DNA from 4 places in the Streptomyces malachitofuscus genome. Region 1 is predicted to be linked to each of the others. Evidence: riboswitches for the same ligand, from Rfam matches in the RefSeq annotation. Region 1 holds a riboswitch; each other region holds the start of a gene.
What was found. A riboswitch is a leader RNA that binds a small molecule or an ion and turns the genes downstream of it on or off. The one in region 1 is predicted to bind cyclic di-AMP.

Region 1 (7,520 bases):
GCGGTGCTGTCCGTGATGGAGGACGAGCAGATCATCGCGAACGTCCGCACCACCGGCGAGCTGCTGCGGACCCGGCTGGCCGCCCTGACCGACCGGTACGAGCTGCTCGCCGACGTCCGCGGCCGGGGCCTGATGATCGGCATCGAGTTCGGCCGGCCCCGGTCGCTGAAGCTGCGCTCCCGCTGGACCATGCTCCAGGCGGCCCGCAAGGGGCTCTTCGCGCAGATGGTGGTCGTACCTCTGCTGCAACGGCACCGGATCCTCACCCAGGTCTCCGGCGATCACATGGAGGTGATCAAACTGATCCCGCCGCTCGTCGTCGACGAGGAGGACGTGGACCGGTTCGTGCGCGCCTTCCGCGCGGTCATGGACGACGCCCACGACGGCGGCCTGATGTGGGAGTTCGGCAGGACCCTGGTGAAGCAGGCGGCCGCCACCCGCTGACCGGAGAACGTCCCGGCCTTGCCTCTGAGGCAAGAAAATTGCCGCAGGGGCAAATCTCCGGCTCAATGGAGGCATGAGCTCCTCCGACGCCGAGCCGCCGACCGGGCCCGCCGGTGCCCTTCCCGCGGTCGCGCCCCAGCTGCGCTCCCTGCGGCGACGGGCCTCCCTGACCCTCGAGGCCGCCGCCCGCGACGCCGGTCTGTCGCCGGCCCATCTGTCCCGGCTGGAGACCGGACAGCGGCAGCCCTCGCTGCCGATGCTGCTGTCCCTCGCCAGGATCTACGGTACGACGGTCTCCGAGCTGCTCGGTGAGGCGCCCACCGACCGCGACGCCGTGGTCCGTGCCGCCGACATGGAGCCCACGGCGGCGGGCGGCTGGACATACTGGCCGGCCGGGGCACCCGGTCGTGGCATGCAGGCCCTGCGGGTCCATGTGCCGCACGGCTCCCAGGGCGACATCGTGCGCGTCCACCCCGGCGAGGAGTGGCTGTACGTCCTCAAGGGCCGGCTGCGGCTGCGCCTCGGGGATGTCCTGCACCGGCTCGGCCCGGGCGACAGCGCGCACTTCGACTCGCTGACCCCGCACCGTATCGCCGCATCCGACCCCGACGGGGTGGAGCTGCTGTTCGTCCACACCCTGCTGCAGAGTCCCACGGCCGCCCTGTGCCTGGGCCCGATCCACGGAGAGGCGACATGACCGGCAAAGACATGGAGGAGAAGCTGCCGCGGGCCCTGTGGGTGCGGCTGTTCGTCTACGTGGTGGTGGGGCACCTCTTCGCGGCCTTCATCTACTTCCTGTTCGAGATGGCCCCCAAGAAGTAGACGCGCCGGGGGCGGGTGCCCGCCTCAGTCGAGCAGGCGCTCGCGCAGCCGCTCCCGGTCCCCGGGGGTGAGGCCGAGCCCCTGCTCCAGATAGGTGTCCACACCGCCCCAGGTCTCCTCGACGGTCTCGAAGGCGGCCGACAGATACTCCGCCCGCGCGTCGAACAGCGGGCTGAGCAGCTCCATGACCTCGGGGGAGTACGCCGAGGCGGAGCTGCCGCTGCGGTGCACCTTGTAACGGCGGTGCCTGGCGTTGGACTTCAGGTAGTCGTCGACGATCGCGTCCCGCTCGACGCCCAGCGCGAGCAGCGTCACCGCCACCGACAGTCCCGCACGGTCCTTGCCCGCCGCGCAGTGCATCAGCGTGGGGACACTGTCCTCGGCGAGCGAGCGCAGCACCTGGGCGTGCTCGGCGGTGCGCTCCTTGATGATCATCCGATAGGAGGTGATCATCCGGTCCGAGCCCTTGCCGTCCGCGAGGATCGAGCGCAGCTGGTCCAGGTCGCCGTCGCGGACCATCTTCCAGAACTCGGCGCCGTCGGCCGGGTCGCTGAGCGGCAGGTTCACATTGCGCACGCCCGGCAGCTCGACGTCCGGCCCCTCCAGCTTCTGGTCGGCCGCGTTGCGGAAGTCGAAGATCGTGTGCAGCCCGAGCGAGGACAGGAAGACGGCGTCTTCCGCGGTCGCGTGGGCCAGGTGACCGCTGCGGAACAGCACCCCGTGCCGCACCCGCCGACCGTCCACGGTCGGCAGTCCGCCCACATCGCGGAAGTTGCGCACTCCGGCCAGCTCGGGCTCGGTCGACGGGATCTGCTGCGTCACGGGGACTCCTCCCACTCGGCGTCGCCGCCGCTGCTCGTCGGCGGGCGTCACTCGACGATACGACATGACTGCCTGGGGCAATGAGTTGTCCACAGGCATGGCCCGGCCGATCCGCCGCCCCGGATGATGTTGGTGTCCGATCGGCTCTGCGCGGGCTTGGGGGAGGTCCGGTGACGCAGGTCTCGGCGGACGGCCGTACCTGGCTGCTGTCGGGTCCGGCGAGTGCGTACGCGATCCATGTCACGGACCGGGACGAACTGGTGCATCTGTACTGGGGTCCGATGATCGAGCTCGCCGACGCCGAGGCCCTCGCCCGGCGTCCGCTGCCGGACGAGTGGCCGTTCGAGTCCCGGCTGGACGGGCGCGAGGAGTACCCGGTCGAGGGCGGCCCCCGGTTTTGGTCGAACGCCGGGTGACCCTGGCCTTCGAGTCCTGCTCGGGCGGTGGCGGCCGGATCGACCTGGCCATCCTCTCCCGTACCGGCCAGGTGTGGACCTCGGACCACACCGACCCGCTGGACCGGCTCGCCATCCGGCACGGCTTCAGCCGGCTCCATCCGGCCCGGGTGATGGCCGCCTGGGTCACCGACAGTCCGAACGTCATGCCGGGCGGGCGGATCAGCTCCCTGTGTTTTCGGTTCGTCAGCGCCATGGCCGGAGTGCTCGGCATCGGCGGCGACCTCGCGCGGTGGACCGAGGAGGAGCTCGCCGAGGCCCGGGAGCGGGTCGCGCTCTACAAGGAGATCCGGCCCGTCGTGCAGCGCGGGGACCTGTACCGGCTGCGCCCGCCGGAGGGCGGGCTGAGCGCGGTGCGGTACGTCCTCGGCGAGGGGACCGTCGTCCTCGCCTGCCTCCAGTCGCAGCACTTCGGGGAACCCGTTCCCCCGCTCCGGCTGAGTGGAGTCGATCCGACCGCCTCCTGCAAATGCCGCGAAACGGGCGAAGTGCACCGCGGTGCCGTGCTCGCGCATCACGGACCGCACACCGGTCTGCGGGGCGACCTGGAGTCGCGGTGCTCCGGCTGCGGCGCCTGTGATCATACAAATAAGGCGTTCTGTCCGATTAGGTAACTTCGCCATAACGTGCCCCGAAAGAAAGAGAGATGGGAGTGGGGTGCGTGAGCATCGTCATATCCGTGACGATGTGTTGTCGCCATGCTCACGTAATCAAGCGGAACGACAAGGGAATTCGGGGCGCAATACCCATCGCGGTTGACGCTCGGTGACGTCAATTCCTCCTGTGGATCACGGAAAAGGCGCCTTCGCGGGGAACCTCCGCTTGTCCCGTCGCGTCCGGGTCGCTTACGTTCGCCACCGATCCGGACGGACGCCTAATCCTGCCGCCGCCCGGAGCCCGCACACACTGACCCGTGTACGGCAGGAGCGGGGGACCCACAGGTAAGACTGCCTGTTCCGGTCTCCGGAACGGCTTGGGGTTAAGTCGCGTGAAACATCGCGGCCGGACATCTCCAGTCCGAACCCGACAGCTCACCTCGTAGGCGCCGGAGAGGAATTCGTCATGCCCGCGAAGGGTAAGCACCGCCGTACCAAGGCTCAGCGTTTCGCCCGCTCCATCGCCGTCGCCGGAACCGGTGGCGCCGCACTCGCCCTGCCGCTTCTCGGCGCCACCGGCGCGCACGCCGCCACGCCGCAGACGGCTCCCGAAAAGGCCGTCCAGTCCCTTTCCGCCGGCGGCCACAAGGCCACCGCCGAAAAGAGCGACGCGTCCCCCACGTACACCGTGAAGGCCGGCGACTACCTGGCCAAGATCGCCGAGACGGAGAACGTCGACGGCGGCTGGAAGCAGCTCTACGCGGACAACCGCGAGGCCGTCGGCGACGACCCGGCACTCATCCACCCCGGTCTGAAGCTCTCCATCGACGGCGAGGCCGCCAAGAGCACGCCGAAGAAGTCCACTTCGCCGGCGTCCCCGAAGCCCGCCGCGCCGAAGCCTGCCGCGCCGAAGGCCGAGAAGCCCGCCGAGAAGCCGGCGCAGCAGTTCACCCCGAAGGCCTCCACGCAGACGACCGCGAACCAGGCCGCCTCCGGTTACAGCTCCCCGGTGCCCGGCGGCGGCGTCGGCACCGCCTACAAGGTGGCCGGCAGCATGTGGTCCAGCGGCTACCACACCGGTGTCGACTTCAGCGTCCCGACCGGCACCTCCCTGAAGGCCGTCGGCTCCGGCACGGTCGTCTCCGCGGGCTGGGCCGGCGCGTACGGCAACCAGGTCGTCATCCAGCTCAGCGACGGCCACTACGCCCAGTACGCCCACCTGTCCTCGCTGTCGGTCTCGGCCGGCCAGACCGTGAGCGCCGGCCAGCAGGTCGGTCTCTCCGGCTCCACCGGCAACTCGACCGGTCCGCACCTGCACTTCGAGATCCGCACCACCCCGAACTACGGCTCGGACGTGGACCCGATCTCCTACCTCCGCTCCAAGGGCGTCTCCATCTGACACCCTGCGGCGACCTTCCTGACACGCGCACCGAAGGCCGGACCCCGATCCCCGGGTCCGGCCTCCGGTGTATTCCGGAGTTGGTCAATATTTTGAGAGTGGCTTATCTCACCGCACGTCAACCCTCGCCTACGGTCGCGTAGGTCACATTCCAAGGTGAATCATGACCTGCTGTGGCAGACGATTCGAAGAGTGACAGCAGAAGAGTGATCGGGTCGTACGTGGCGGTGGGGGACAGCTTCACCGAGGGCGTCGGCGACCTTGGCCCCGACGGGGCGTTCGTCGGCTGGGCCGACCGGTTCGCCGTGCTTCTCGCCGACCGCCGGCCCGAAGGAGACTTCGAGTACACCAATCTCGCGGTGCGCGGAAAGCTGCTGGACCAGATCATGGCGGACCAGCTTCCGAGGGCGGTCGAACTCGCCCCCGACCTGGTCTCGTTCTGCGCGGGCGGCAACGACATCCTCCGCCCGGGCACCGACCCGGACGAGGTCGCCGAGCGCTTCGAGCAGGCGGTCGCCGCGCTCACGGCCGTGTCCGGCACGGTCCTGGTGACGACCGGGTTCGACACCCGCGGCGTCCCGCTGCTCAGGCACCTGCGCGGCAAGATCGCCACGTACAACGGGCACGTGCGGGCCGTCGCCGACCGCTACGGCTGCCCGGTGCTCGACCTGTGGTCCCTCAAGAGCGTCCAGGACCGCAGGGCCTGGGACGCCGACCGGCTGCACCTGTCGCCCGAGGGGCACACCCGTGTGGCGCTCCGCGCCGGGCTGGCGCTCGGCCTCGAGGTCCCCGCCGACCCCGAGCAGCCCTGGCCGCCCCTGCCGGCGCGCGGCACCTTCGAGGTCCGCCGCGACGACGTCCAGTGGGCCCGCGAGTACCTGGTGCCGTGGATCGGCCGCCGTCTGCGCGGCGAGTCCTCGGGCGACCATGTGACCGCCAAGGGCACGCTGTCGCCGGACGACATCAAGGTGCGGATCGCCTCGGTGGCGTGAGAGCCCGCGCGGTAGCGTGGCGATCATGGGGGACTGGGAACTGCGGCCGGCCGCCGCGTCGGACGTCGAGGCGGTGGCCGAGCTGCGCGCGGTGGCGCTGCGCGCGGACCTGGAACGGCTGGGCCGGTACGACGCGCGGCGGGTGCGGCAGCGGCTGCGGGACGGGTTCGACCCCGCCCACACCCGGGTGATCGAGGCGGGGGGCGCGTTCGCCGGCTGCGTGGCACTGCGTCCCGCCGGGGACTGCCACTGGCTGGAGCACTTCTACCTGGCCCCGGCGCTTCAAGGCCGGGGCATCGGTTCGGCCGTGCTGGGCGACCTGCTGGAGCGGTGCGACCGGGCCGGTCACCCCGTCCGGCTGAACGTGCTGCGGGGCAGCCCGGCCCGGCGACTGTACGAGCGGCACGGATTCACCACGGAGACGCAGGACGCGGTGGACGTGTTCATGGTGCGCCGGCCGTCACCGCGGCCGCAGGCGCACCCCGCGCCGCAGTGCCGCACCGTCCGCACATAATGGAAAGCCTGACCGACTCCACCGGGAGGAACCGTGGCCGGTTACCGTATCCAGAGCTCCGGGCTCCGCGCCCTGCGGCCCGAAGCCTTCGGCGCGGACCCCAGTGGTGAGCGCATGGCCCGCATCCGCAGATCCCCGCACTTCAAGGACGGCGTGTTCCAGAACCCGGGCGGCACCGCCCGGATCCGCCCCTCGGGCTCCACGCGGGACCTCGCGAAGATCTACTTCGACAAGGACAGCCGGTCCCGCCGCGCCCCCACGGGCAACATCCCGGTGCACCCCACCACCGTCGCGGACATCTCCCGCCCGCCCGTCACGGGGCTGCGCCTGACCTGGATGGGCCACTCCGGCGTGCTCGCGGAGATCGACGGGCACCGGGTCCTGTTCGACCCCGTGTGGGGCGAGCGCTGCTCGCCGTTCCCCTTCGCCGGACCCAAGCGGCTGCACCCCGCGCCCCTGCCGCTGGCCGCGCTCGGCCCGGTCGACGTCGTCGTGATCTCCCACGACCACTACGACCACCTGGACCTGCCCACGATCAAGGCACTGGCCGGCACGGACACCCTGTTCGCCGTGCCCCTCGGCGTGGGCGCGCACCTGGAGCGCTGGGGCGTGTCCGAGGGCCGGCTGCGCGAACTGGACTGGCACGAGACGACGAGGATCGGCGGTCTCACCCTGACCGCGACCCCGGCCCGCCACTTCTGCGGCCGGGGCCTGCGCAACACCCAGCACACCCTCTGGGCCTCCTGGGTGGTCGCCGGCGAGGAGCACCGGATCTACCACAGCGGCGACACCGGCTACTTCGAGGGCTTCCGGGACATCGGCGCCGACCACGGGCCGTTCGACGCGACGATGATCCAGGTCGGCGCGTACTCGGACTTCTGGCCGGACATCCACATGACCCCCGAGGAGGGCGTGCGCTCGCATCTGGACCTCCAGGGCGGCGCGGCGGCCGGCGTGCTGCTGCCCGTCCACTGGGCGACCTTCAACCTGGCGCCGCACGCGTGGGCGGAGCCGGGGGAGTGGATGAAGGACGCGGCCGGGGAGGTCGGCCAGGCGGTGGCCTTCCCGCGTCCGGGCGAGCCGTTCGAGCCCGCGGGTCAGGTGCCCGAGGAGCCCTGGTGGCGGGCCGTGTCCCGGCCCGTCCCGCGTCTGTGGCGTCGTTCCCGGAGTGCTCCGGGCCCGGACGGGACGCGCAGCGGCGACCTCGACCTCGCCGGCGACCGGTGAGGTGAACCGCGACCACGCTCCGAGCCGGGCTCAGGTCCCGAGCGTGGCGCGCAGGGCCGGCTGGAGCCGGTCGGCGTGGGCCAGGACCATGTCGTCGCACAGTCGCCAGATCTCCTCGACCCGCAGCGCGGACGACGTCGCCGGGTCCACCATGGCGGCATGCCGGATGTGCCGCGGCTCGTCCTCCAGCGCCGCCCGTACCACCAGTTCGTTCATGCCGAGGTAGGCACGGTTGAGGGAGGCCAGCTG
Region 2 (7,520 bases), on a different contig from region 1:
CGGGCGCCCGTCTGCTCGACCTGGTGCAGGTCATGGACCGCATCCGGGCGGAGTGCCCGTGGTCGTCCCAGCAGACCCACAAGGGTCTGGCCAAGTACGGCATCGAGGAGGCGTACGAACTCGTCGAGGCCATCGAGGAGGGTGACCGGGACGAGCTGCGGGAGGAACTGGGCGACGTGCTCCTCCAAGTCGTCTTCCACGCCCGCATCGCCGAGGAGCACCCGGACGAGCCGTTCTCCGTCGACGACGTGGCGGGCGGCATCGTGGCCAAGCTGATCCACCGCCACCCGCATGTCTTCGGTGGGGAGACGGCGGACACGCCCGAGGACGTCAAGGCGCACTGGCTGCGGACCAAGGCGGAGGAGAAGCGGCGCAGCTCGGTGACGGAGGGGGTGCCGCTCGGACAGCCCGCCCTGGCGCTGGCGGCGAAGCTGGCGTCGCGGGCGCGGACGGCGGGGCTGGAGGTTCCGTTGCCGGCGGGGGAGGGCGTCGGCTACGAGCTGCTGGCGCTGGCGGCACGGGCGGAGGCCGCGGGGGTGGATCCGGAGGCGGCGTTGCGGGCGGCGGCACGGGTGTACCGCGATGCGATCCGGGGTGCGGAGGGTGGCGCGGACCACAGCTGAGCGAGCCGACCGCAGGGGGTGCTCCGCCCCCGCCGCCCTTCCCGTCCCGTCCCCGGGGGCTCCGCCCCCGCCCGACGCCCCAGGCCACCCGAGCCGCACGGCACACGCCCATTGAGGTCACCGCATGTCAGACCACCCCTCCGCCCCGCAGGGCCCCGTTCCGGAGTTGTTCAGCTGGGAGTTCGCCGCCGATCCGTACCCCGCCTACGCCTGGCTGCGTGAGCACGCCCCCGTGCACCGGACCCGGCTGCCCAGCGGTGTGGAGGCCTGGCTGGTCACGCGGTACGCGGACGCCAAGCAGACCCTCGCCGACCACCGCCTGTCCAAGAACCCCGCGCACCACGACGAGCCCGCGCACGCCAAGGGCAAGACGGGCATCCCCGGTGAGCGCCAGGCGGAGCTGATGACGCATCTGCTGAACATCGATCCGCCGGACCACACCCGGCTGCGGCGGCTGGTCAGCAAGGCGTTCACCCCGCGCCGTGTCGCGGAGTTCGCGCCGCGCGTGCAGGAGCTCACCGACGGACTCATCGACCGTTTCGCGGACCGGGGCTCCGCCGACCTCATCCACGAGTTCGCCTTCCCCCTTCCCATCTACGCCATCTGCGACCTGCTCGGCGTCCCGCGGGAGGACCAGGACGACTTCCGGGACTGGGCGGGCATGATGATCCGTCACGGCGGGGGACCACGTGGCGGGGTCGCCCGGTCCGTGAAGAAGATGCGCGGCTATCTCGCCGAGCTGATCCACCGCAAACGCGAGGCTCTGCCCGCCGAGCCCGCCCCCGGCGAGGACCTCATCTCCGGTCTCATCCGCGCCTCCGACCACGGTGAGCACCTCACCGAGAACGAGGCCGCCGCCATGGCGTTCATCCTGCTGTTCGCGGGCTTCGAGACCACCGTGAACCTCATCGGCAACGGCACCTACGCCCTGCTCACCCATCCCGGTCAGCGCGCACGCCTGCAACGGGCCCTCGCCGCCGGGGACCACGGGCTGCTGGAGACCGGTGTGGAGGAACTCCTGCGCTACGACGGCCCCGTGGAACTCGCCACCTGGCGGTTCGCCACCGAGCCGGTCACCATCGGCGGGCAGCGCATCGCGGCGGGCGACCCGGTGCTCGTCGTCCTCGCCGCCGCGGACCGGGACCCGGACCGGTTCGCCGACCCGGACGTGCTCGATCTCGGCCGGCGCGACAACCAGCATCTGGGATACGGCCACGGCATCCACTACTGCCTCGGCGCCCCGCTGGCCCGGCTGGAGGGGCAGACCGCGCTCGCCACGCTGCTGACCAGGCTTCCGGACCTGCGGCCGGCGGTGGAACCGGACGAACTCCGGTGGCGCGGCGGGCTCATCATGCGCGGACTGCGCACGCTTCCGGTGGAATTCACCCCTCCGCAAAAGTGACGGACCGTGCTCCGCTCCATGCACCCCGAGCGGACCAGCGCAAACGTGACACGCCCTCAACTCTGTGATCTTCACGTGATCTGCGCGGCATTAACTTGTGACAAGTGATCGTCTGCCGATACGTTCACCCATCAAGTGCGGCGCTCCGTCTCGGGCTCCATGCGCCGCGCCTGTTCATCGCTGTCGTTGAAAGGTCTCCGCATGCTCTCCGGGAACGGTCGGCACCGACGCCCCCGCCAGGCTCCGGCTCTCCTCGTCGCGGCCGGAGTGACCGGCTCCGCCATCGCGATCCCTCTTCTCGGGGCCGGCAGCGCCAGCGCAGCCGACGGCACCACCTGGGACCGGATCGCCGAGTGCGAGAGCGGTGGCTCCTGGAGCCAGAACACCGGCAACGGTTACTACGGCGGCCTGCAGTTGACCCAGGACGACTGGGAGAGGTACGGCGGTCTGGACTACGCGCCGAGCGCCGACCAGGCCAGCCGCGGCCAGCAGATAGCCGTGGCCGAGGCGATCCTCGCCGACCAGGGTGTCGGAGCGTGGCGCACCTGTGGCCTGCTCGCGGGCCTGGGGCAGGACGCGCCCGCGGCCGGCACGGGTACGTCCGGCTCGTCGGACGCGTCCGCCTCGCCGGACTCCGGCGATGAGCCGGCTTCCTCCTCTCCGTCGGCCACGGCCGACCCGTCGTCCGGTGCGGACGGCGAGAAGGGGACCCCGAAGGGCGCGGACGGCGAATCGGGTGAAAACGGCAAGTCGACCGAATCGGATGCCGCTTCAGGTGGCGACGAGGGCGGTGGCGCCGACGGCGGCGAGAGCGTGGACACCGGCGCCTCCCCCTCCGCCTCGGCCACGCCCGATGGTGACGAGCCGGACAAGGCGGGGCAGAGCGACCGTCCTTCGGCGGACAGTGGTGGCGAGGGCACCGGTCGCCACCGCGGGGCCGGCGCCGAGGAGGGCGAGGAGCGCCCCTCGGAGTCGTCCGGCCGGCATGCGCGCGGTCTCGACGCCTGGGGTGGTTCCGGCGACAGCTCCTACACCGTGGACACCGGGGACAGCCTCTCGTCCATCGCCGACTCCCTTGCGGTCGACGGCGGATGGCGTGCGCTCTACGCCGTCAACGCCCAGCTCATCGGCGCCGACCCGGACTACATCCTGCCGGGTCAGGAGCTTGACGTAGAGGTCGAACCGGGCGAAAAGTGACATCCGAAATCGCCCGGACGCGGGGCCGGTTGGCGTCATGGTTCGCGCTGAATGTCCGGTTTAAAGGCTGTGAGAGATAGGTCTCAGAAGCCGTGATCGTCTTTGATATTCCGCGAATCGCGTGTCTACGGTCGTGACCGCTCGCCACCGCGGGCCCCGGCTGCCGCCACGCCGAATCCTGCCAGTGGCAGCACGGGAACAGTCGTCGCGTCATGCGCCGTAGGCAGGAGCGGGGGACCCAAGGTAAGTGCCCTTTCCGGTGATTGACACCGGTTCGGGCTTGGGGTGAAGCCGCCTCCCGGGAGGGACGCGGCCGGGCAACTCAACCGGCCCGAACCCGACAGCTCACCTCGCAGGCGTCGGTGAGGGGATCCATCCATGCTGTTTTCCGGCAAGGGCAAGCACCGTCGTCCGTCCAAGGCCACCCGCGCCATCGCCGTCGCCGGTGTCGCCTCCGCCGCCGTCGCCGCCCCGCTGATGGCGGCCGGCAGCGCCTCCGCCGCCACCGCGTCCGAGTGGGACGCCGTCGCCCAGTGCGAGTCCGGCGGCAACTGGTCCATCAACACCGGCAACGGTTACTACGGCGGTCTGCAGTTCTCCGCCTCCACCTGGGCCGGCTACGGCGGCACGAAGTACGCCGCCAGCGCCGACCAGGCCACCAAGGCCCAGCAGATCGAGATCGCCGAGAAGGTCCTGGCGGGCCAGGGCAAGGGTGCCTGGCCGGTCTGCGGCAAGGGTCTGTCCAACGCCGCCTACACCGGCTCCTCCGCCGGCGACTCGGCCGGCTCCGCGCAGAGCACCCAGCCCCGCGAGACCGAGCAGAAGGCCTCCCGCTCCGCCGAGCGCCCGGCCGCCGAGAAGCAGGCCGAGCCGAAGGCCGAGAAGAAGACCGTCACCACCCCCACCGGCAAGAAGGTCGAGAAGGGCGACGGCGAGTACAAGGTCGTCAAGGGTGACACCCTCAGCTCCATCGCCGAGGAGCACGACGTCGAGGGCGGCTGGGCGAAGCTGTTCAAGCTGAACGACGACATCGTCCAGGACGCCGACCTGATCTACCCGGGCCAGCAGCTGCACCTGAAGTAAGGGAAAGCAGCAGGTCCCTCCCCGTCCCCACGGGCTCCCCGCCCCGGTGCGTCTTCCCCCGTACGCACCGGGGCGGGGTCATGCACGGGCACTTTCCGGTCACGGTTTCCGGAACCGTCTTTGTTCCGTACGGAAACAATTTACGCTCGGTTCTGTCCATGGGGTGGGCGGCCGGATGGCCGATCGCCCGGAGCCGGTTAGGCTCGGTCTCGCAAGACCCCCGTGGCCTTGCTCACCCGCGTCACATCCAAGAAGGAGATGCTCGTGCCGTCCATCGACGTCGTCGTAGCCCGGGAAATCCTGGACTCCCGAGGCAACCCCACGGTCGAGGTCGAGGTCGGCCTCGACGACGGCAGCACGGGTCGTGCCGCCGTCCCGTCCGGCGCCTCCACCGGCGCCTTCGAGGCCATCGAACTCCGTGACGGCGATGCCAACCGTTACCTGGGCAAGGGCGTCGAGAAGGCCGTCCTGGCCGTCATCGAGCAGATCGGCCCGGAGCTCGTCGGCTACGACGCCACCGAACAGCGTCTGATCGACCAGGCGATGTTCGACCTGGACGCCACCGACAACAAGGGCTCCCTCGGCGCCAACGCCATCCTCGGCGTCTCGCTCGCCGTCGCCCACGCCGCCTCCGAGGCCTCCGACCTCCCGCTCTTCCGCTACCTGGGCGGTCCGAACGCGCACCTGCTGCCGGTGCCGATGATGAACATCCTGAACGGCGGCTCGCACGCCGACTCCAACGTGGACATCCAGGAGTTCATGATCGCCCCGATCGGCGCGGAGTCCTTCTCCGAGGCCCTGCGCTGGGGCACCGAGGTCTACCACACGCTGAAGAAGGTCCTGAAGAGCAAGGGCCTGGCCACCGGCCTCGGCGACGAGGGCGGCTTCGCCCCCAACCTCGGCTCCAACCGTGAGGCCCTCGACCTGATCCTCGAGGCCGTCAAGGAGGCCGGCTACACCCCCGGCGAGCAGATCGCCCTCGCGCTGGACGTCGCCGCGTCCGAGTTCTACAAGGACGGCTCCTACACCTTCGAGGGCAAGGAGCGCTCGGCCGCCGAGATGACCGAGTACTACGCCGAGCTCGTCGAGGCGTACCCGCTCGTCTCCATCGAGGACCCGCTGTTCGAGGACGACTGGGAGGGCTGGAAGACCATCACCGCCAAGCTCGGTGACAAGGTCCAGCTCGTCGGCGACGACCTGTTCGTCACCAACCCCGAGCGCCTCGCCCGCGGCATCGAGGAGGGCGCCGCCAACGCCCTGCTGGTCAAGGTCAACCAGATCGGCTCGCTGACCGAGACCCTGGACGCCGTCGAGCTGGCCCAGCGCAACGGCTTCAAGTGCATGATGTCCCACCGCTCCGGCGAGACCGAGGACGTCACCATCGCCGACCTGGCCGTCGCCACCAACTGCGGCCAGATCAAGACCGGCGCCCCGGCCCGCTCCGAGCGCGTCGCCAAGTACAACCAGCTGCTGCGCATCGAGGAGATCCTCGACGACGCCGCGGTGTACGCCGGCCGCAGCGCCTTCCCGCGGTTCCGCTCCGAGGGCTGAGCGCCCGTTCGCAGGCAGCGTCGTACGTACGTCCCCGTACGCGGTCCCGTACCGTGTGCGGGGACGTACGCGCGTAGGACGGTGAACGGGAGGCGGGATCATGGCGGTGCTGTGCTGTCCCGGGGGGCAACCCCCGGACCCCCGGCCGGTACGTCAGGGCGCCGGCGCGTGGATGCGGAGCGCGACTCCGTGACCGGGCGGGACCGTTTCTCCACCGCGACCAGGATCCGGCTGATCGGCGAGCAGACCGCCGCCCGGGTCTACCGCTCGCAGACCAGGCGGCAGGCCCGCCGCTCCCGGCTGACCGGAAGGGCGGCGCTGCTCGCCCTGGTGGTCTGCTCGCTGGTCGTGGCCCTCGCCTACCCCATGCGGCAGTACGTCTCCCAGCGGGCCGACATCGCCGACCTCCAGCAGGAGCAGGACGAGACCCGTCAGCGGGTCGAGCGGCTGCGCGACATGAAGGCGCGCTGGCAGGACGACGCCTACGCCGAGCAGGAGATCCGCCGGCGCCTGCACTACGTCATGCCCGGCGAGACCGGCTACATCGTCGTCGACCCGGACGCGGCCGAGAAGTCGCGCACCGACCTCGAGGCGGCCGACCGCCCCTGGTACTCGAACGTCTGGGACGGCGTCGACAAGTCCGACGCCGCAGTCCAGTGACCCTTTGCAGAAAGCCGTAGAAGAGACACGTATGGAAACCCCTCCGCCCACGACCCCGCGCACCGAGCCCACCGACGCGGACGTCGAGGCCTTCAAGCAGCAGCTCGGCCGGCCCCCGCGCGGGCTGCGCGCCATCGCGCACCGCTGTCCCTGCGGTCAGCCGGACGTCGTGGAGACCGCGCCGAGGCTGCCCGACGGCACCCCGTTCCCGACGCTGTACTACCTGACGTGTCCGAAGGCGAACTCCGCGATCGGCACGCTGGAGGCGAACGGCGTGATGAAGGAGATGACGGAGCGGCTGGGCACCGACCCGGAGCTGGCGGCCGCGTACCGGGCGGCGCACGAGGACTACATCCGGCGCCGCGACGAGATCGAGGAGCTGAGGAACTTCCCGAGCGCGGGCGGCATGCCGGACCGGGTGAAGTGCCTGCACGTCCTGGTCGCCCACTCGCTGGCCGCCGGCCCCGGCGTCAACCCGCTGGGCGACGAGGCGCTGGCGATGCTGCCGCAGTGGTGGAGCAAGGGCCCCTGCGTGACACTCCCCGAGGCCGGTACGGAGAAGGAGGACGCCCAGTGACCCGGGTCGCCGCCATCGACTGCGGTACGAACTCCATCCGTCTGCTGGTGGCCGACGCCGACCCGGTGACCGGTGAACTCACCGAGCTGGACCGGCGGATGACGATCGTGCGGCTCGGCCAGGGCGTCGACCGCACGGGCCGGCTGGCGCCCGAGGCGCTGGAGCGCACCTTCGCCGCCTGCCGCGAGTACGCGGAGATTGTGGAGAAGCACGGCGCCTCGGCGCGCCTGCGCTTCGTCGCCACCTCCGCCTCCCGCGACGCCGAGAACCGCGACGAGTTCGTGCGCGGGGTGCTGGACATCCTGGGCGTGGAACCCGAGGTCATCACCGGCGACCAGGAGGCCGAGTTCTCCTTCACCGGCGCCACCAAGGAGCTGACCGGCCGGGCCGACCTGCACCGTCCGTTCCTGGTGGTGGACATCGGCGG
Region 3 (7,520 bases), on a different contig from region 1:
CGTACTGCACGGCCATGGACCGGTCCGTGGGCTCGAGGTCGAACTCCAGACGGACGACGCCGTCCTCGAAGCTGCGCTTCTGGGTGTACCCGGCGTCGGTGAACACCTTGATCATCTTGGTGTTGGCGGGCAGCACCTCGGCCGCGAACCGGCGGATGCCGCGCTCCCGCGCGACGGCCCCGATGTGCTCGAGCAGCGCGGAGGCGACGCCCCGTCCCTGGTGGGCGTCCTGCACCAGGAAGGCGACCTCCGCCTCGTCGGCCGGTGCGGACGCGGGCGTCCCGTCGGCGGCGATCCGGTCGTAGCGTACGGTGGCGATGAACTCGCCGCCGATGGTGGCCGCGAGTCCCACCCGGTCCACGAAGTCGTGGTGCGTGAAGCGGTGGACGTCCTTGGCGGACAGGCGAGGGTAGGGCGCGAAGAAGCGGTAGTACTTCGACTCGTCCGACACCTGCTCGTAGAAGCTGACCAGGCGCTCGGCGTCATCGACGGTGATGGGGCGGATGCGCGCGGTGCCGCCGTCGCGCAGCACCACGTCGGCCTCCCAGTGGGCGGGATACTCGTGCCGGTCCGACGAGATCTGCATGGGCCCCAGAGTACGGCTCGCGTACGGCAACGGCGCGAGGCAGTCTGTGGTGGACGACAGCCGGACCGAGGCCGCGGTCCGGCTGTCACCGGGAGCGGGCACGGATGCCGCTCCGGGCATGCTTCATGATGTGGGAAACTGGTCTAGACAACCCTGAACACCGAAGGGCAGCAACACATGGCTGAGCGCCGCGTCAACGTCGGCTGGGCCGAGGGTCTCCACGCCCGCCCCGCCTCCATCTTCGTCCGAGCCGCCACGGCCGCAGGCGTCCCGGTGACGATCGCCAAGGCCGGGGGCAACCCCGTCAACGCGGCCTCCATGCTCGCCGTGCTGGGCCTGGGCGCCCAGGGCGGCGAGGAGATCGTCCTCGCGTCCGACGCGGAAGGGGCGGACGCCGCCCTGGACCGTCTGGCGAAGCTGGTCTCCGAAGGGCTCGAGGAACTCCCCGAGACCGTCTGAATCGTGCGCGAGCGCGGTGGCCGTCTTCTCGCAGACGCCCGCCGCGGCAATGGAAAGGCCCGCCCTGATCGACCGGGCGGGCCTTTCGCTTTCCCGCTTCCCTCTCTTTACGGGCAGCAGAAATAAACCCCCGAGAATTGCACCGTCTTTGTATACGGCACCCGTGTTAAGGGCGAAGACTCGGCATGTTTACGGGATGTTGCGAGCTCCTCACACGCTCCGTGCGGCCGGCCCGGTCGGCGCCGGGGCCGAAGCGCAGCCGGTGCCCGGCGCTCGCGCGCTCGGTGTGCAGCGCCGTGACGGCCCGCGCGCGTTCGCCGTCGCCGCGCGCCACGGCGTCCACGATCGCGCCGTGCTCCGCCCAGTACTCGACCGGGTCCGCGGGACCCTCGGTGGCGTACATCCAGGCGATCTTGTGCCGCAGCTGCGTCAGCATCGAGGTCAGGGCCGCGCTGCCGGAAGCCTGGGCGAGCGTCTCGTGGAACCAGCCGCTCAAGGAGCGCAGGTCGTCGCTGTTGCCCTGACGGGCCCGTTCCTGCCCGAGCCGGACCAGCCCCCGCAGCACCTTGAGATGGGCCTCGGTGCGGCGCTGGGCGGCACGCAAGGCGCCGAGCGGTTCGAGGAGCGTGCGCATCTCCAGCAGATCGGCGGCCTCCTGCTCGGTCGGTTCGGCGACGCACGCTCCCGCGTGCCGCCGGGTGACCACGAAGCCCTCGGCCTCCAGGGTGCGCAGCGCCTCGCGGACGGGGACGCGGGAGACGCCGTAGCGGCGGGCGAGAAGTTCCTCGGTGAGCCGGCCGCCGCGCTCGTGGACACCCGCGACGATGTCGTCCCGGATCGCCGTGCACACCGAGTGCGCGGGAATACGCATGACCGACCTCCGGCTTAATCCCCGTGAAACGCCGACGAATGACGTCCGTTCCGTGACTCTATTGCAATCGGCCGGAAATTCCGACGGCGGCCGGGAATCCATACATATTTTTTGGACAGGCGGGTCCCCCGAAACGCCGAAAGCCCCGGCTCGTGGGCCGGGGCTTCGGGGAGCGGACGCACTGCCTCAGAGGTTCACGCCGTGCGCACGGAGGTAGGCGACGGGGTCGAGGTCGGAGCCGTAGTCGGCGCCCGTGCGGGCCTCGAAGTGCAGGTGCGCGCCCGTGACGTTGCCGGTGGCGCCGGAGAGGCCGATCTGCTGTCCCGCGGTGACCTGCTGGCCCACCGAGACGGCGACGGACGACAGGTGCCCGTACTGCGTGTACGTGCCGTCGTTCATCTTGATGACGACCTGGTTGCCGTACGCGCCGCCCCAGCCGGCCTCGACGACGGTGCCGATGCCGACCGACTGGACGGGCGTGCCGCTCGCCGCGTGGAAGTCGACACCGGTGTGGCTGCCGGACGACCAGACGGCGCCGCCGCTCTTGTAGCCGGTCGAGACGTAGGACCCGGGGATCGGGGAGACGAAGGTGTTGAGGCGCTTGCGCTCCGCCTCACGCGCGGCGCGCTCCTTCTCCGCGCGGGCCTTGGCGGCCTCCTCGGCCGCCTTCTCACGGGCGGCCTCCTCGGCGGCCTTCCGCGCGGCGGCCTCGGCCGCCTCGCGCGCGGCCTCGTGCTGGGCGGCGGCCTGGGCGTCGATCCGGTCGGCGACCGCGTCGCCCAGGGTGACGACGGGAGTGAGGCCGGTCCGCGCGGCGGCGGGTTCGGCGGCGAGTGCGGGAGCCGCGAGGGAGCCGACGACTCCGGTGCCGGCGAGGGCCGCGACGCCCGCCGCGCGGGCGGTGCCGCGCTGCATCCGGCTGGGACGACGGTGCTTCCCGGTGGCGCGGGTGAACGCCATGTACAGGCTGGTCCTTTCCTTCCCTCTCGCCTACCGGGTTAGCTGACGGGTTCGGAGCAGGAAGGTCTCCTACGGGCCCCCTCGCGGCACGCGCGGGCGTCCGATTCACCCCAGGGACTACAGGTGGGTCCCCGGCTCCCCTGGCTCGCGCCGTACGGGGACTCGGCGATGGCTGTCCGGTGCCGCGGATGCGGCGCACTGCCCGACGAACAGCCCGCACGAAGCTAAGCGGGACGTCGCCCCATCCCCAAACAGATCCGGGTTTTTGTAGCGCATCCCACAGGGCAGACAGGCAACCTCCGCCCCAATTCGGGCATAAGAGGGCCCTGGTGACTTACGTGTCACCAGGGCCCCACGCACGGGTACCGGCCGGCGAGTCGCTACTCGGCCGTCACGACGGTGACTTCGCCGATCCCGAGGGCCTCGACCGGCGCCTTGATCTGGGCCGCGTCACCGACGAGGACGGTCACCAGGCGGTCGACCGGGAAGGCGCTCACGACCGCCGCGGTGGCCTCCACGGTGCCCGTCGCGGCCAACTGGCGGTACAGGTCGGCCTGGTAGTGGTCCGGCAGGTGCTGCTCGACCTGGTCGGCCAGGGTGCCGGCGACGGCCGCGGCGGTCTCGTACTTGAGGGGCGCCACACCCACCAGGTTCTGCACGGCCACGTCGCGTTCGGCGTCGGTGAGCCCCTCCGCGGCGAGCGTGCGCAGCACCTTCCACAGGTCGTCCAGGGCGGGTCCGGTGTTCGGCGTGTCGACGGAGCCGCTGATGGCCAGCATCGCCGCGCCCGTGCCGTCGGGGGCGGACCTGAGGACCTGCCCGAACGCCCGCACACCGTAGGTGTAGCCCTTCTCCTCGCGCAGCACGCGGTCCAGGCGGGAGGTGAGGGTGCCGCCGAGGCAGTACGTGCCGAGCACCTGCGCGGGCCACACGCGGTCGTGCCGGTCGGGGCCGATCCGGCCGATCAGCAACTGCGTCTGGACGGCGCCGGGACGGTCCACGATCACGACCCGGCCCCGGTCGTCGGCGACCACCGGCGGGATGGGCCGCGGCTGGGCCGAGGAGCCGGTCCAGCCGCCCAGTGTGTCGCCGAGCAGCTCGTCCAGGTCGACGCCGGTGAGGTCGCCCACGACCACGGCGGTGGCCGTGGCGGGGCGGACATGCCTCTCGTAGAAGGCGCGCACGGCAGCGGAGTCGATGCCGGCGACCGTCTCCTCGGTGCCCTGGCGCGGGCGTGACATCCGCGAGCTCGCCGGGAAGAGCTCCTTGGACAGCTCCTTCGCCGCGCGGCGGGAGGGGTTCGCCAGCTCGTGCGGGATCTCGTCGAGGCGGTTGCGGACGAGCCGTTCGACCTCGCTGTCGGCGAACGCGGGCGCCCGGAGGGCGTCGGCGAGCAGCCCGAGCCCCTTGGGGAGCCGTGAGGCCGGGACCTCCAGACTGAGGCGGACGCCGGGGTGGTCGGCGTGCGCGTCCAGAGTGGCGCCGCAGCGCTCCAGTTCGGCGGCGAACTCCTCGGCGGAGTGCTTGTCGGTGCCCTCGGAGAAGGCGCGCGCCATGATCGTGGCGACGCCGTCGATCCCCGCCGGCTCGGCTTCCAGGGGCGCGTCGAGCAGCACCTCGACGGCGACGACCTGCTGGCCGGGACGGTGGCAGCGCAGGACGGTGACGCCGTTGTCGAGCCGGCCGCGCTCGGGGGCCGGGAAGGCCCAGGGCTTGGCGTCGCCCGGCTGCGGCTGGGGGTGGAAGTCCATCGTGGCGAGCTCGGTCACTTCGCCGCCTCCTCGTTCTCGTCGGCGCCGGCGACTGCGGCGGCTTCCTCGGTCTCCTCGCCCTCCGGGGCGACGGGCTCGTAGACGAGCACCGCGCGGTTGTCGGGGCGCAGGCGGCTCTTGGCGACTTCCTGCACCTCCTCCGCCGTCACGTCGAGAACACGCCGGACGGCGGTCAGGGCGAGCTGCGGGTCGCCGAACAGGACGGCGTACCGGCACAGTTCGTCGGCGCGGCCCGCGACGGTGCCGAGCCGGTCGAGCCACTCGCGCTCCAACTGCGCCTGGGCGCGTTCCATCTCCTCCGGCGTGGGACCCTGCTCGGCGAAGCGGGCGAGCTCCTCGTCGATGGCGGCCTCGATGACCGGCACCTCGACGTCGCCGGACGTCTTCACGTCCAGCCAGCCCAGGGAGGGGGCTCCGGCCAGCCTCAGCAGGCCGAACCCGGCGGCCACGGCGGTGCGGTCGCGCCGTACCAGCCGGTTGTAGAGCCGCGAGGACTCGCCGCCGCCGAGGACCGTGAGCGCCAGGTCCACGGCGTCGCACGCGCGCGTGCCGTCCTCCGGCAGCCGGTAGGCGGCCATCAGCGCACGCGCGGGAACCTCCTCCTCCACGATCTCGCGCAGCTGCTCGCCGATGACGTCCGGCAGCGAGCCGTCGCGCGGGGCGGGCTTGCCGTCGTGGGACGGGATGGAGCCGAAGTACTTCTCGATCCAGGCGAGCGTCCGCTCCGGGTCGATGTCCCCGACGACGGACAGCACGGCGTTGTTCGGCGCGTAGTAGGTGCGGAAGAACTGGCGGGCGTCCTCCAGGGTGGCCGCGTCCAGGTCCGCCATCGAGCCGATGGGCGTGTGGTGGTACGGATGGCCCTCCGGGTAGGCGAGCGCGGTCAGCTTCTCGAAGGCCGTGCCGTAGGGGACGTTGTCGTAACGCTGGCGGCGCTCGTTCTTGACGACGTCGCGCTGGTTCTCCATGGACTCGTCGTCCAGGGCGGTCAGCAGGGAACCCATGCGGTCGGCCTCCAGCCAGAGGGCGAGCTCCAGCTGGTGGGCGGGCATGGTCTCGAAGTAGTTGGTGCGCTCGAAGCTGGTGGTGCCGTTGAGGGAGCCACCGGCGCCCTGGACCAGCTCGAAGTGACCGTTGCCCTTCACCTGGGCGGAGCCCTGGAACATCAGGTGCTCGAAAAGGTGAGCCAGACCGGTACGTCCCTTGACTTCGTGACGTGAACCGACGTCGTACCAGAGGCACACCGCCGCGACCGGGGTCAGGTGGTCCTCGGAGAGCACCACGCGCAGGCCGTTGGCCAGGCGGTGCTCGGTCGCTGTCAGGCCGCCGGAGCCTGCCTGGTCTGTGGCCGTGTGACCCATGGGCATGTACGTCCCTTCGATCGCGGAGGCGGTCGTCGAAACCGCCGTTTCTGCCGGTCCTGCCACTGTATGCAAGCGCGCGGACGACCGGTGAAGTTCCCGGCCGGGCCGCTGTACGCCGAGAGCGAGATGCGGGGGCACGGTGCCGGGCCGCGCAACCGCCCCGGGCCGCGTTCGCCCCCGGTGACCACGCACCCCGCGCAGCCCCCCGCGCGGAGCGCGCCGCACCCGTCCGCGTACCCTGCTCGCGCCGCCGCACCCCGCCGGACGGGATGTCCGGACCCGGGTCCTGGTCCCGTCTGTCAGTGCGACGGTCCACAATGGTCCGCGTCAGATCCCGTCCCACGCTCAGCAAGGAGCCGGCAGCGATGGCCCGCCGCAGCACGAAGACCCCGCCGCCCGACGACTCGTACGAGGAGAAGATCCTCGACATCGACGTCGTCGACGAGATGCAGGGCTCCTTCCTCGAGTACGCCTACTCGGTCATCTACTCCCGCGCCCTGCCGGACGCGCGCGACGGCCTCAAGCCGGTGCACCGCCGCATCGTCTACCAGATGAACGAGATGGGCCTGCGGCCCGAGCGCGGCTACGTGAAGTGCGCCCGCGTCGTCGGCGAGGTCATGGGCAAGCTGCACCCTCACGGCGACGCGTCGATCTACGACGCCCTCGTCCGCATGGCCCAGTCGTTCTCGATGCGCGTCCCCCTCGTCGACGGCCACGGCAACTTCGGCTCGCTGGGCAACGACGACCCGCCCGCCGCCATGCGGTACACCGAGTGCCGGATGGCCGAGGCGACCGGCCTGATGACCGAGTCCATCGACGAGGACACGGTCGACTTCGCACCCAACTACGACGGCCAGGAGCGGGAACCGGTGGCGCTGCCCGCCGCGTTCCCGAACCTCCTGGTGAACGGCGCCTCGGGCATCGCGGTCGGTATGGCCACCAACATGCCGCCGCACAACCTGCGCGAGGTCATCGCCGCCGCCCGGCACCTGATCAGGTATCCCAACGCCGACCTCGACGCCCTGATGAAGCACGTCCCGGGCCCCGACCTGCCCACGGGCGGCCGGATCGTCGGCCTCTCCGGCGTCCGCGACGCCTACGAGACGGGCCGCGGCACGTTCAAGATCCGCGCGACGGTCACGGTGGAGGACGTGACGGCGCGCCGCAAGGGCCTGGTCGTCACCGAGCTGCCCTTCACGGTCGGTCCCGAGAAGGTGATCGCCAAGATCAAGGACCTGGTCGGTGCGAAGAAGCTGCAGGGCATCGCGGACGTCAAGGACCTCACCGACCGTGAGCACGGTCTGCGCCTGGTCATCGAGATCAAGAACGGCTTCGTGCCCGAAGCGGTGCTGGAGCAGCTGTACAAGCTGACGCCGATGGAGGAGTCCTTCGGTATCAACAACGTGGCCCTGGTGGACGGCCAGCCGCTCACCCTCGGTCTCAAGGAACTGCTGGAGGTCTACCTCGACCACCGGTTCAACGTCGTGCGCCGGCGTTCGGAGTTCCGC
Region 4 (7,520 bases), on a different contig from region 1:
GGAAGACCTCGCCGTGGGTCACCGGTGGGCTTCCGGGGCCGGGTCCGAGCACGGCCTCGTCCCCGCCCGCGGCCACGTCCAGCTCGGCGATCTGTACCGCGCCGATGGACAGGAACCGCCGTATCTCCGCCTGCGTACGCGCTCGTGCTCTGCCGGACATACGTCCTCCCCTCCCCCTCCTCACGAGCGGCGCAGCCGGGCCGCGCCCTTCAAGGTCCGTGTCGCCAGCGACGCGAGGCGCGGGCGGGTGCGGACGAACGCGTGCGCGCGGCGCGCGGGTTCGCGGCTCAGCCAGTGCAGCGCGGCGCCCGCCCCCGGACGGGTCACCGCACCCTCGTAGACGGCGAGTTCACCGGTCTTCAGCGAGTCCTTGTACGCGGCCCGGCCGCGCCCCATGTCGAGCAGCCCGATGCCCTCGGCCGCCGCCGCCTCGGCCATCCGCAGATGCAGCACGAGTCCGGGCGAGTACTTCGCGAACTCCGGGTCGTACGCCGGGAACCAGCAGGCCAGGACGGAGGCCGAACGCAGGCCGAAGTGCGCGGCGACCGGCCGGTCACCGGCGTACAGGACCGACAGTGTGCCGGTGCACTGAGGGGTCCGGGTCTCGGCGAGCCGGCCCACGAGCCGGGCGATCCACTCCTGCGCGAACCGGTCGCGGCGCCCGGTCCTGCGGTACTGCGCCGACTTCCACTCGACGAGCGCCCGCAGCGCGGCCGGGTCGCGTTCGTCGAAGACGAACCGCACGGGTCCGGCCTGGCGGCCCAGCCTGCGCTCCTTGGCCAGCGTGGTCTTGAGGAACTTCGGCGACTGGGTGCGCAGCACCGACTCGTAGGTCTCGTAGCCCTTCTCCACGTCGATGACGAACGTGGCGTGCTCCTCGGCCGCGTGCGGCACGAACAGTTCCTGGCCGGCCTCCAGGTTGTCGAAGGCGAAACTCGACACCGAGCAGGCCCGCAGCAGTTCACCGGTCTCCAGGACGGCACCGGGAGCCAGCACCGCGCCCTGGCAGTCCGACACCCCGAGCCCGATCGCCCGGCCCTGACCCGCCACGCCCCGCTCGTAGGGCAGGAAGCCCGCCGGGTCCGCCCCTTCGTACAGCACGGCCACCCGGGCCCCCGGCCGAACCCGGCCCACGGCGGTGGCGAACTCCGGTTCCATGAAGGGGCTGCGCGGCGCGTCCGCCGCGGCGCGCAGTTCGCGCCAGCGCTCCCGTTCCCCCTCGCCGAGCTCCTCCGGCCTCAGCACGCGCATGCGTCCACTGCTCACCTGACCCCCCGATCAAGTCCCCCCTGGACTCTTGGAAGGTACCGCCCGGGCCCACGGGGGCGGTAGATAGCGGACGATGTTCTTGCCAAACGGTGAAAGAGTCCTCAACCGGTCCGTACCCGGCGATGACGGAAGGGGAACCGCACCTAAAGCGAGCGGAAACGGGCATGGTGAATCGGACGGTCGCGTTGTCCGTATTCTCTGATCATGGCCGCACCCACCGCTTTTTCACTCATCGCCACCGACCTGGACGGGACGCTGCTGCGCGGCGACGACACCCTGTCCGACCGCTCCCTCGCCGCCCTCGCGCGGGTGGAGCGGGCCGGTGCCCGGCACCTCGTGGTGACGGGGCGTCCCGCCCCCAGGGTGCGGCCGCTCCTGGACGATCTCGGCTCCACGGGGCTCGCGGTGTGCGGCCAGGGCGCGCAGGTGTACGACGCCGGCGCGGACCGGCTGCTGTGGTCCGTCACGCTGGACCGGGAACTGGCGGAGACCGCCCTCGGCAAGATCGAGGCCGAGGTGGGGGAGGTGTACGCCGCGGTCGACCAGGACGGGGTCGACGGGCTGACGCTGATCGAGCCGGGCTATCTGATGCCGCACCCGACGCTGCCCGCGGTGCGGGTCGAGCGGCGGCGTGATCTGTGGGAGCGGCCGATCAGCAAGGTGCTGCTGCGCCACCCGCGGCTGTCCGACGACGCGTTGGCGGCGGCGGCGCGCGCGGTGGTCGGTTCGCTGGCGACGGTCACCATGTCGGGACCGGGCACCGTGGAGCTCCAGCCGTGCGGGGTGACCAAGGCGAGCGGACTGGCGCTGGCCGCCGAGCACCTGGGGCTGGGCCCGGACCGGACGATCGCCTTCGGGGACATGCCCAACGACATCCCCATGTTCGACTGGGCGGCGCACGGCGTCGCCATGGCCAACGCGCACCCGGAGCTGAAGGCGGTGGCCGACGAGGTCACCACGTCGAACGAGGACGACGGCGTGGCCGTCGTCCTCGAGCGACTGTTCGGTGGGCCGGCCGTGCTCGGCCGTCAGCGGTCGGCTCAGTACGCGCCGAAGACGTTGTCGATCGAGCCGTAGCGGTCGGCGGCGTAGTTGCAGGCCGCCGTGATGTTCGCGACCGGGTCGAACGGGTCGAAGGCGGTGCCGGGCACGTGGTAGGCCTGGAAGGTCGGGTCGATGACCTGCAGCAGGCCCTTCGACGGGGTGCCCTTGGCGGCGTTGGAGTCCCAGAGGTTGATGGCGGCCGGGTTGCCGGAGGACTCGCGCATGATGTTGCGGTGGATGGCGTCGTAGGAGCCCGGGATGCCCTGCTGCGCCATGATGTCCAGCGACTCGCGGATCCAGCCGTCGAGGTTGTCCGCGTACACCGTCGTGGAAGCGGCGGTCGTGGTGGCCGTCGTGGTGGCCGCGGAGGCGGTGGTGGCGCCGAACAGCGGGAGGGCGACCACGGCGACGCCGGTGCCGGCGACGGCGAGGGAGCGGGCGAGGCGGCGGGTGCCGAAGCGACGGAGCTGACCGGAAACGGACATGTCTGGGTTCCTCTCCTACGCCTGCGAGGTGAGCTGTCGGATTCGGGCGGGAGAGTGCCCGGCCATGCTCCGAAGGCATGGCTTCACCCCTAGCCGTTCCGGCGCGTGGCCGGCCCGGCGGCTTACCTGGGTCCCCCGCTCCTGCCGTGCGTGAGTTCGTCGGTGGGTGTGATGCGGGCGGTGGCAGGATTCGGCGTCCGCCCGGCAGGCCCGGAACGTATGCGAGAGCACATGGGGGGAACAAGTACGGGGATCACACAATCAGCCCTTTGATCTTGGATCGGGCGATTTGGGGCGCTTGATCCTTTGCGGGTGCCAAGGGTCAACTCGGTTCAGGGGGAAGGGGGAACGCCCTTCGGGTGGGCCGGTGGACCCGGCGGGCGGCGCGTGACTCACTTCACTGGTCACGGAGCCCGAGAGCATTTACCGCCAAGAGGAATTCACTTGCTAATAACGGCAAATCGGACGGACGGCCGGGCAGGATGATTGGCAGGGTGTTACGTCCGGGAAAGAGGCCATTGTCCGTTGTTATCAACCGATCAAAAGCGCTCCGCTCCCGATCCGGTACCGCCCTGCCGGTAACCCCGGGTGCTGGCGGTGATCGAAACGTGACCGGATACGCTGACTTGAGTGATGGCAGCGACCTATCGACATTCCGTGTAACCGCCAGTGGACACCAGCAGACAGGAGACCCCTCGTGACCGTCGTCGGGCCGTTCGGGCTGAGCGTGCGGGACCAGGCTCTGGAAGCCGATGTCCAGGCCGGAATGACGGCTGTCGAGGAAGGGCTGATCGAGGCCACCAAGAGTGAGGTCCCCTTCATCACCGGTGCCGCCCAGCATCTGGTGCGGGCCGGCGGCAAGCGGTTCCGTCCGCTGCTGGTGATGCTCGCCGCCCAGTTCGGCGACCCCTACGCGCCCGGCATCGTGCCGTCCGCCGTGGTCGTGGAGCTCACCCACCTGGCCACGCTCTACCACGACGACGTCATGGACGAGGCCGATGTCCGGCGCGGTGTCGACAGTGCGAACGCCCGCTGGGGCAACTCCGTCGCGGTCCTCACCGGTGACTTCCTCTTCGCCCGGGCCTCGCACATCCTGGCCGACCTCGGACCGGAGGCCGTGCGGGTGCAGGCCGAGGCGTTCGAACGGCTGGTCACCGGGCAGATCCTGGAGACCGCGGGACCGCAGGACGGCCGCGACCCCGTCGACCACTATCTGGACGTGCTCGGCGGCAAGACCGGATCGCTGGTCGCCGTCTCCTGCCGCTTCGGCGCGATGATGTCCGGCGCCGACGAGACGGTCGTGGACGTGCTCACCCAGTACGGCGAGCGGCTCGGCGTCGCCTTCCAGCTCGCCGACGACGTCCTGGACATCGCCTCCGACTCCAGCGAGTCCGGCAAGACCCCCGGCACCGACCTGCGCGAGGGCATCGCCACGCTGCCCGTGCTGCGGCTGCGCGAGCGGGCGGCCCGGCTGGGACTGGCCGAGGACATCGCCCTGTGCGAGCTGCTGGACTCCGACCTCACCGACGACGCCCGGCACGCCGAGGCGCTGCGGCTGCTGCGCGCGCACCCCGCGCTCGAGCAGGCCCGCCGGGACACCGTGCGGTACGCCGAGGAGGCGCGCGCCGCGCTGGCCCCGCTGCGGGAGTGCGAGGCGAAGGCGGCACTCGTGCAGCTGTGCGACGCGGTGGTGCACCGCGCCGGCTGAGCCCGGCCGGGCCCGAACTCCCCCGCGCCCCCTACTGGTCGGGGGAGAAAACCACCTCGCGTGTCATACCGGAGCAGTACACGGAGTTGCGTCCGGGGTCTGACGCTTCCGCGTGCGGGATTTGGTCAGATGGACCACGACGGACAACACCACTTCTCACCGGTTCGGGTGAGAATGGCGGCTCAGGGTGAAACTGGTGCGAGGACACGAGACGGAAGCCGCCGCCGACCACGGAGGGCACACATGGCACCGTACGAATCCGAGAACACGACGGCCGCGGAGGAGGTCGACGAGCCGCGCACGGGGCGGCGCAGGGCCGCGCGGTACGTCGTCCCGGTCACGGTGATGGGAGTGGCGGCCGCGACCATCGGGCTCGTCCCCGCGATCGCCAGCTCCGGCGACCCCGACCTGCCGGAGATCACCGCTGCGCAGCTCATCGAGAAGATCGCGAAGTCGGACGTCGAGCAGCTGTCCGGCACCGTGAAGATCACCACGGACCTCGGACTGCCGAACCTCGGCGGCCTGGAGAACAGCATCGCGTCCGGCGCGATGGGGCAGGGCGAGGAGGGCGGCTCCTCGGCCGACCCGTCCGCCAAGCTCACCGAACTGGCGTCCGGCACGCACACGCTGCGGGTCGCCGCCGACGGCCCCGACCGGCAGAAGGTGTCGCTCCTCGAGGACGCCGCCGAGTACAGCCTGATCCGCAACGGCGAGGACCTCTGGGGCTACGACAGCGGGTCCAACGCGGTCTACCACGCCACCGTCGACACGTCCGGCGAGGAGCGGGAGCAGCAGCCCCCGGCCACCCCGAAGGACTTCGCCGAGGAGGCGCTGAAGTCGGTCGACGACACCACGTCCGTGACCGTCGACGGCACCGCCCAGGTGGCCGGCCGGGACGCCTACAAGCTGGTCGTCGAGCCCAAGCAGTCCGGCTCCACGGTCGGCGCGATCAGTATCGCGGTCGACCACAAGACCGGTATGCCGCTGAAGTTCACGCTCACCCCGTCGAGCGGCGGCGCGGCCGTCGTGGACGTCGGCTTCACCAAGGTGAGCTTCGACCGGCCGGCCGCGTCGACCTTCGAGTTCACCCCGCCCAAGGGCGCCGAGGTGACCGAGGACGACGCACTCGACCACGGCCGGGAGCACCCCGGAAAGCCGGAGCGGGCCCCCAAGTCGGAGGAGGACCTGGCCAAGGGCCTCGACGGGCTGAAGATGCTCGGCGAGGGCTGGAACTCCATCGCCACCTTCGACACCGGCAGCGAGGGCGGCCTGCCCACCGGTGAGGCCGGCGGTGACCTCGGCGGCTTCCTCGGCTCGCTCGGCGACCAGGTCAAGGGCGACTTCGGCACCGGCACGGTGTTCAGCACCCGCCTGGTCAACGCCCTGATCACCGAGGACGGCAAGGTCTACGTGGGCACCGTCACCAAGGACGCGCTCGTGAAGGCGGCCGACGCGGGGAAGTAGGCCGCACAACCGTACGACAGGACAGGGAACGAGGGAGCCGATGGCAGAGGCGTCCGCCGGCGAGCCGGACGGGGAGCACGCGGGTGAGGGAGTCATCACCACCCGCGCGCTCACCAAGCGCTACCGCGGCGGACAGCTCGCCGTCGACGGTCTGCGGCTGACCGTCCCGGCGGGCAGCGTCTTCGGCTTCCTCGGCCCCAACGGCTCGGGCAAGACCACCACCATCCGCATGCTGATGGGGCTGATCGAGCCGACCTCCGGCACGGCGCACGTCCTGGGGCGGCCCATGCCGCGCTCCGCGCGCGCCGTCCTGCCCCACGTCGGGGCCCTCATCGAGGGCCCCGCCCTCTACGGCTTCCTCTCCGGCCGGGACAACCTGCTGCGCTACGACGCCGCCGATCCCACCGCCGATCCGCGCACCCGGCGCGCCCGCGTGGCCGCCGCACTGGACCGGGTGGGCCTCACGGCCGCCGCGGGCAAGAAGGCGAAGGCGTACTCCCTCGGCATGAAGCAGCGCCTCGGTCTCGCGGCCGCGCTGCTCCAGCCGCGCCGGCTGCTCGTCCTGGACGAGCCGACCAACGGCCTCGACCCGCAGGGCATGCGGGAGATCCGCACACTGATCCGCGAGCTGGCCTCGGACGGCACGACCGTCTTCCTCTCCTCCCACCTCCTCGACGAGATCGAGCAGGTGTGCACGCACGCCGCCGTGATGGCCCAGGGCCGGCTGATCACCCAGGGCCCGGTCGCCGACCTGGCCGCGGGCGCCCGCGGCCGGCTGGTGGTGACCACTGCGGACCCGGCGGACGCCGCCCGGGTGCTGAAGGAGCAGGGAGTCGCCGATGTCGTCGTGGCGGAGGACCGGGTGACCGGCGAGGCGCCCGAGCGCGACCTCGCCGAGGTGAACGCGGCCCTGGTCACCGCCGGTGTCCGGGTCCGCGGGTTCGGGGTCGAACGGGCCTCGCTGGAGGACGCGTTCGTGGCACTGACCGGGGAGGGGTTCGATGTCGCGGGCTGAAGCGGTGCGGAAGGCGAGCCCGCTGTGGACCCTCGGCCTGTTCCGCAGCGAGCTGCTCACCACGTTCCGGCGCTGGCGCACCCTGGCCCTGCTCGGGGTGCTGGCGGCCGTGCCGGTCCTCGTCGGCATCGCCGTGCGGATCGAGACCGGCGACGGCTCGCCGGCCGGGCACGGGGGCGGCGGAGGCGGCGGCCCGGCGTTCATCTCGCAGATCACCAACAACGGACTGTTCCTGGTCTTCACCGCGCTCGCCGCCACCCTGCCGTTCTTCCTGCCCATGGCGATCGGGGTGGTCGCGGGCGACGCCCTCGCCGGCGAGGCGAACGCCGGGACGCTGCGCTACCTCCTGGTCGCCCCCGCGGGCCGGACCCGTCTGCTGCTCACCAAGTACGCGACGGTCATGGCCTTCTGTCTGGTCGCCACCCTGGTGGTCGCCGTCTCGGCGCTGCTCGTCGGCGCGCTGCTGTTCCCGCTGGGCGACCTCACGACCATCTCGGGCACCCGCATCGGCTTCGGCGAGGGCCTGGCCAGAGCC

Region 2: linked by a shared signal. The riboswitch ahead of ACZ44S_RS25345 (transglycosylase family protein) and the one ahead of ACZ44S_RS28690 (M23 family metallopeptidase) in region 1 are both predicted to bind cyclic di-AMP.
Region 3: linked by a shared signal. The riboswitch ahead of ACZ44S_RS12520 (M23 family metallopeptidase) and the one ahead of ACZ44S_RS28690 (M23 family metallopeptidase) in region 1 are both predicted to bind cyclic di-AMP.
Region 4: linked by a shared signal. The riboswitch ahead of ACZ44S_RS37075 (transglycosylase SLT domain-containing protein) and the one ahead of ACZ44S_RS28690 (M23 family metallopeptidase) in region 1 are both predicted to bind cyclic di-AMP.

The regions. Positions count from the first base shown of each region.
Region 1 covers NZ_JBVIGA010000022.1:144,404-151,923, reverse strand. Annotated here, with positions in the region: gene ACZ44S_RS28720 (aspartate aminotransferase family protein) at 1-444, shown strand, start outside; gene ACZ44S_RS28715 (helix-turn-helix domain-containing protein) at 518-1,141, shown strand; gene ACZ44S_RS28710 (DUF6126 family protein) at 1,138-1,266, shown strand; gene ACZ44S_RS28705 (tyrosine-protein phosphatase) at 1,291-2,088, opposite strand; gene ACZ44S_RS28700 (hypothetical protein) at 2,259-2,504, shown strand; partial or broken gene ACZ44S_RS28695 (GH36 C-terminal domain-containing protein) at 2,507-3,123, shown strand; cyclic di-AMP (ydaO/yuaA leader) riboswitch at 3,438-3,603, shown strand; gene ACZ44S_RS28690 (M23 family metallopeptidase) at 3,606-4,538, shown strand; gene ACZ44S_RS28685 (SGNH/GDSL hydrolase family protein) at 4,745-5,530, shown strand; gene ACZ44S_RS28680 (GNAT family N-acetyltransferase) at 5,556-6,044, shown strand; gene ACZ44S_RS28675 (MBL fold metallo-hydrolase) at 6,078-7,271, shown strand; gene melA (alpha-galactosidase) at 7,302-7,520, opposite strand, start outside.
Region 2 covers NZ_JBVIGA010000018.1:122,750-130,269, forward strand. Annotated here, with positions in the region: gene ACZ44S_RS25330 (nucleoside triphosphate pyrophosphohydrolase) at 1-623, shown strand, start outside; gene ACZ44S_RS25335 (cytochrome P450 family protein) at 748-2,025, shown strand; gene ACZ44S_RS25340 (transglycosylase family protein) at 2,227-3,222, shown strand; cyclic di-AMP (ydaO/yuaA leader) riboswitch at 3,428-3,596, shown strand; gene ACZ44S_RS25345 (transglycosylase family protein) at 3,601-4,305, shown strand; gene eno (phosphopyruvate hydratase) at 4,570-5,856, shown strand; gene ACZ44S_RS25355 (FtsB family cell division protein) at 6,046-6,516, shown strand; gene ACZ44S_RS25360 (DUF501 domain-containing protein) at 6,548-7,093, shown strand; gene ACZ44S_RS25365 (Ppx/GppA phosphatase family protein) at 7,090-7,520, shown strand, end outside.
Region 3 covers NZ_JBVIGA010000007.1:103,482-111,001, reverse strand. Annotated here, with positions in the region: gene ACZ44S_RS12535 (bifunctional acetate--CoA ligase family protein/GNAT family N-acetyltransferase) at 1-586, opposite strand, end outside; gene ACZ44S_RS12530 (HPr family phosphocarrier protein) at 764-1,045, shown strand; gene ACZ44S_RS12525 (GntR family transcriptional regulator) at 1,212-1,916, opposite strand; gene ACZ44S_RS12520 (M23 family metallopeptidase) at 2,103-2,876, opposite strand; cyclic di-AMP (ydaO/yuaA leader) riboswitch at 2,889-3,054, opposite strand; gene ACZ44S_RS12515 (M16 family metallopeptidase) at 3,257-4,645, opposite strand; gene ACZ44S_RS12510 (M16 family metallopeptidase) at 4,642-6,015, opposite strand; gene ACZ44S_RS12505 (DNA gyrase/topoisomerase IV subunit A) at 6,378-7,520, shown strand, end outside.
Region 4 covers NZ_JBVIGA010000042.1:36,319-43,838, forward strand. Annotated here, with positions in the region: gene ACZ44S_RS37060 (glycosyltransferase family 2 protein) at 1-160, opposite strand, end outside; gene ACZ44S_RS37065 (GNAT family N-acetyltransferase) at 181-1,251, opposite strand; gene ACZ44S_RS37070 (HAD family hydrolase) at 1,474-2,346, shown strand; gene ACZ44S_RS37075 (transglycosylase SLT domain-containing protein) at 2,310-2,798, opposite strand; cyclic di-AMP (ydaO/yuaA leader) riboswitch at 2,802-2,970, opposite strand; gene ACZ44S_RS37080 (polyprenyl synthetase family protein) at 3,496-4,506, shown strand; gene ACZ44S_RS37085 (LolA family protein) at 4,750-5,970, shown strand; gene ACZ44S_RS37090 (ATP-binding cassette domain-containing protein) at 6,011-6,985, shown strand; gene ACZ44S_RS37095 (ABC transporter permease) at 6,972-7,520, shown strand, end outside.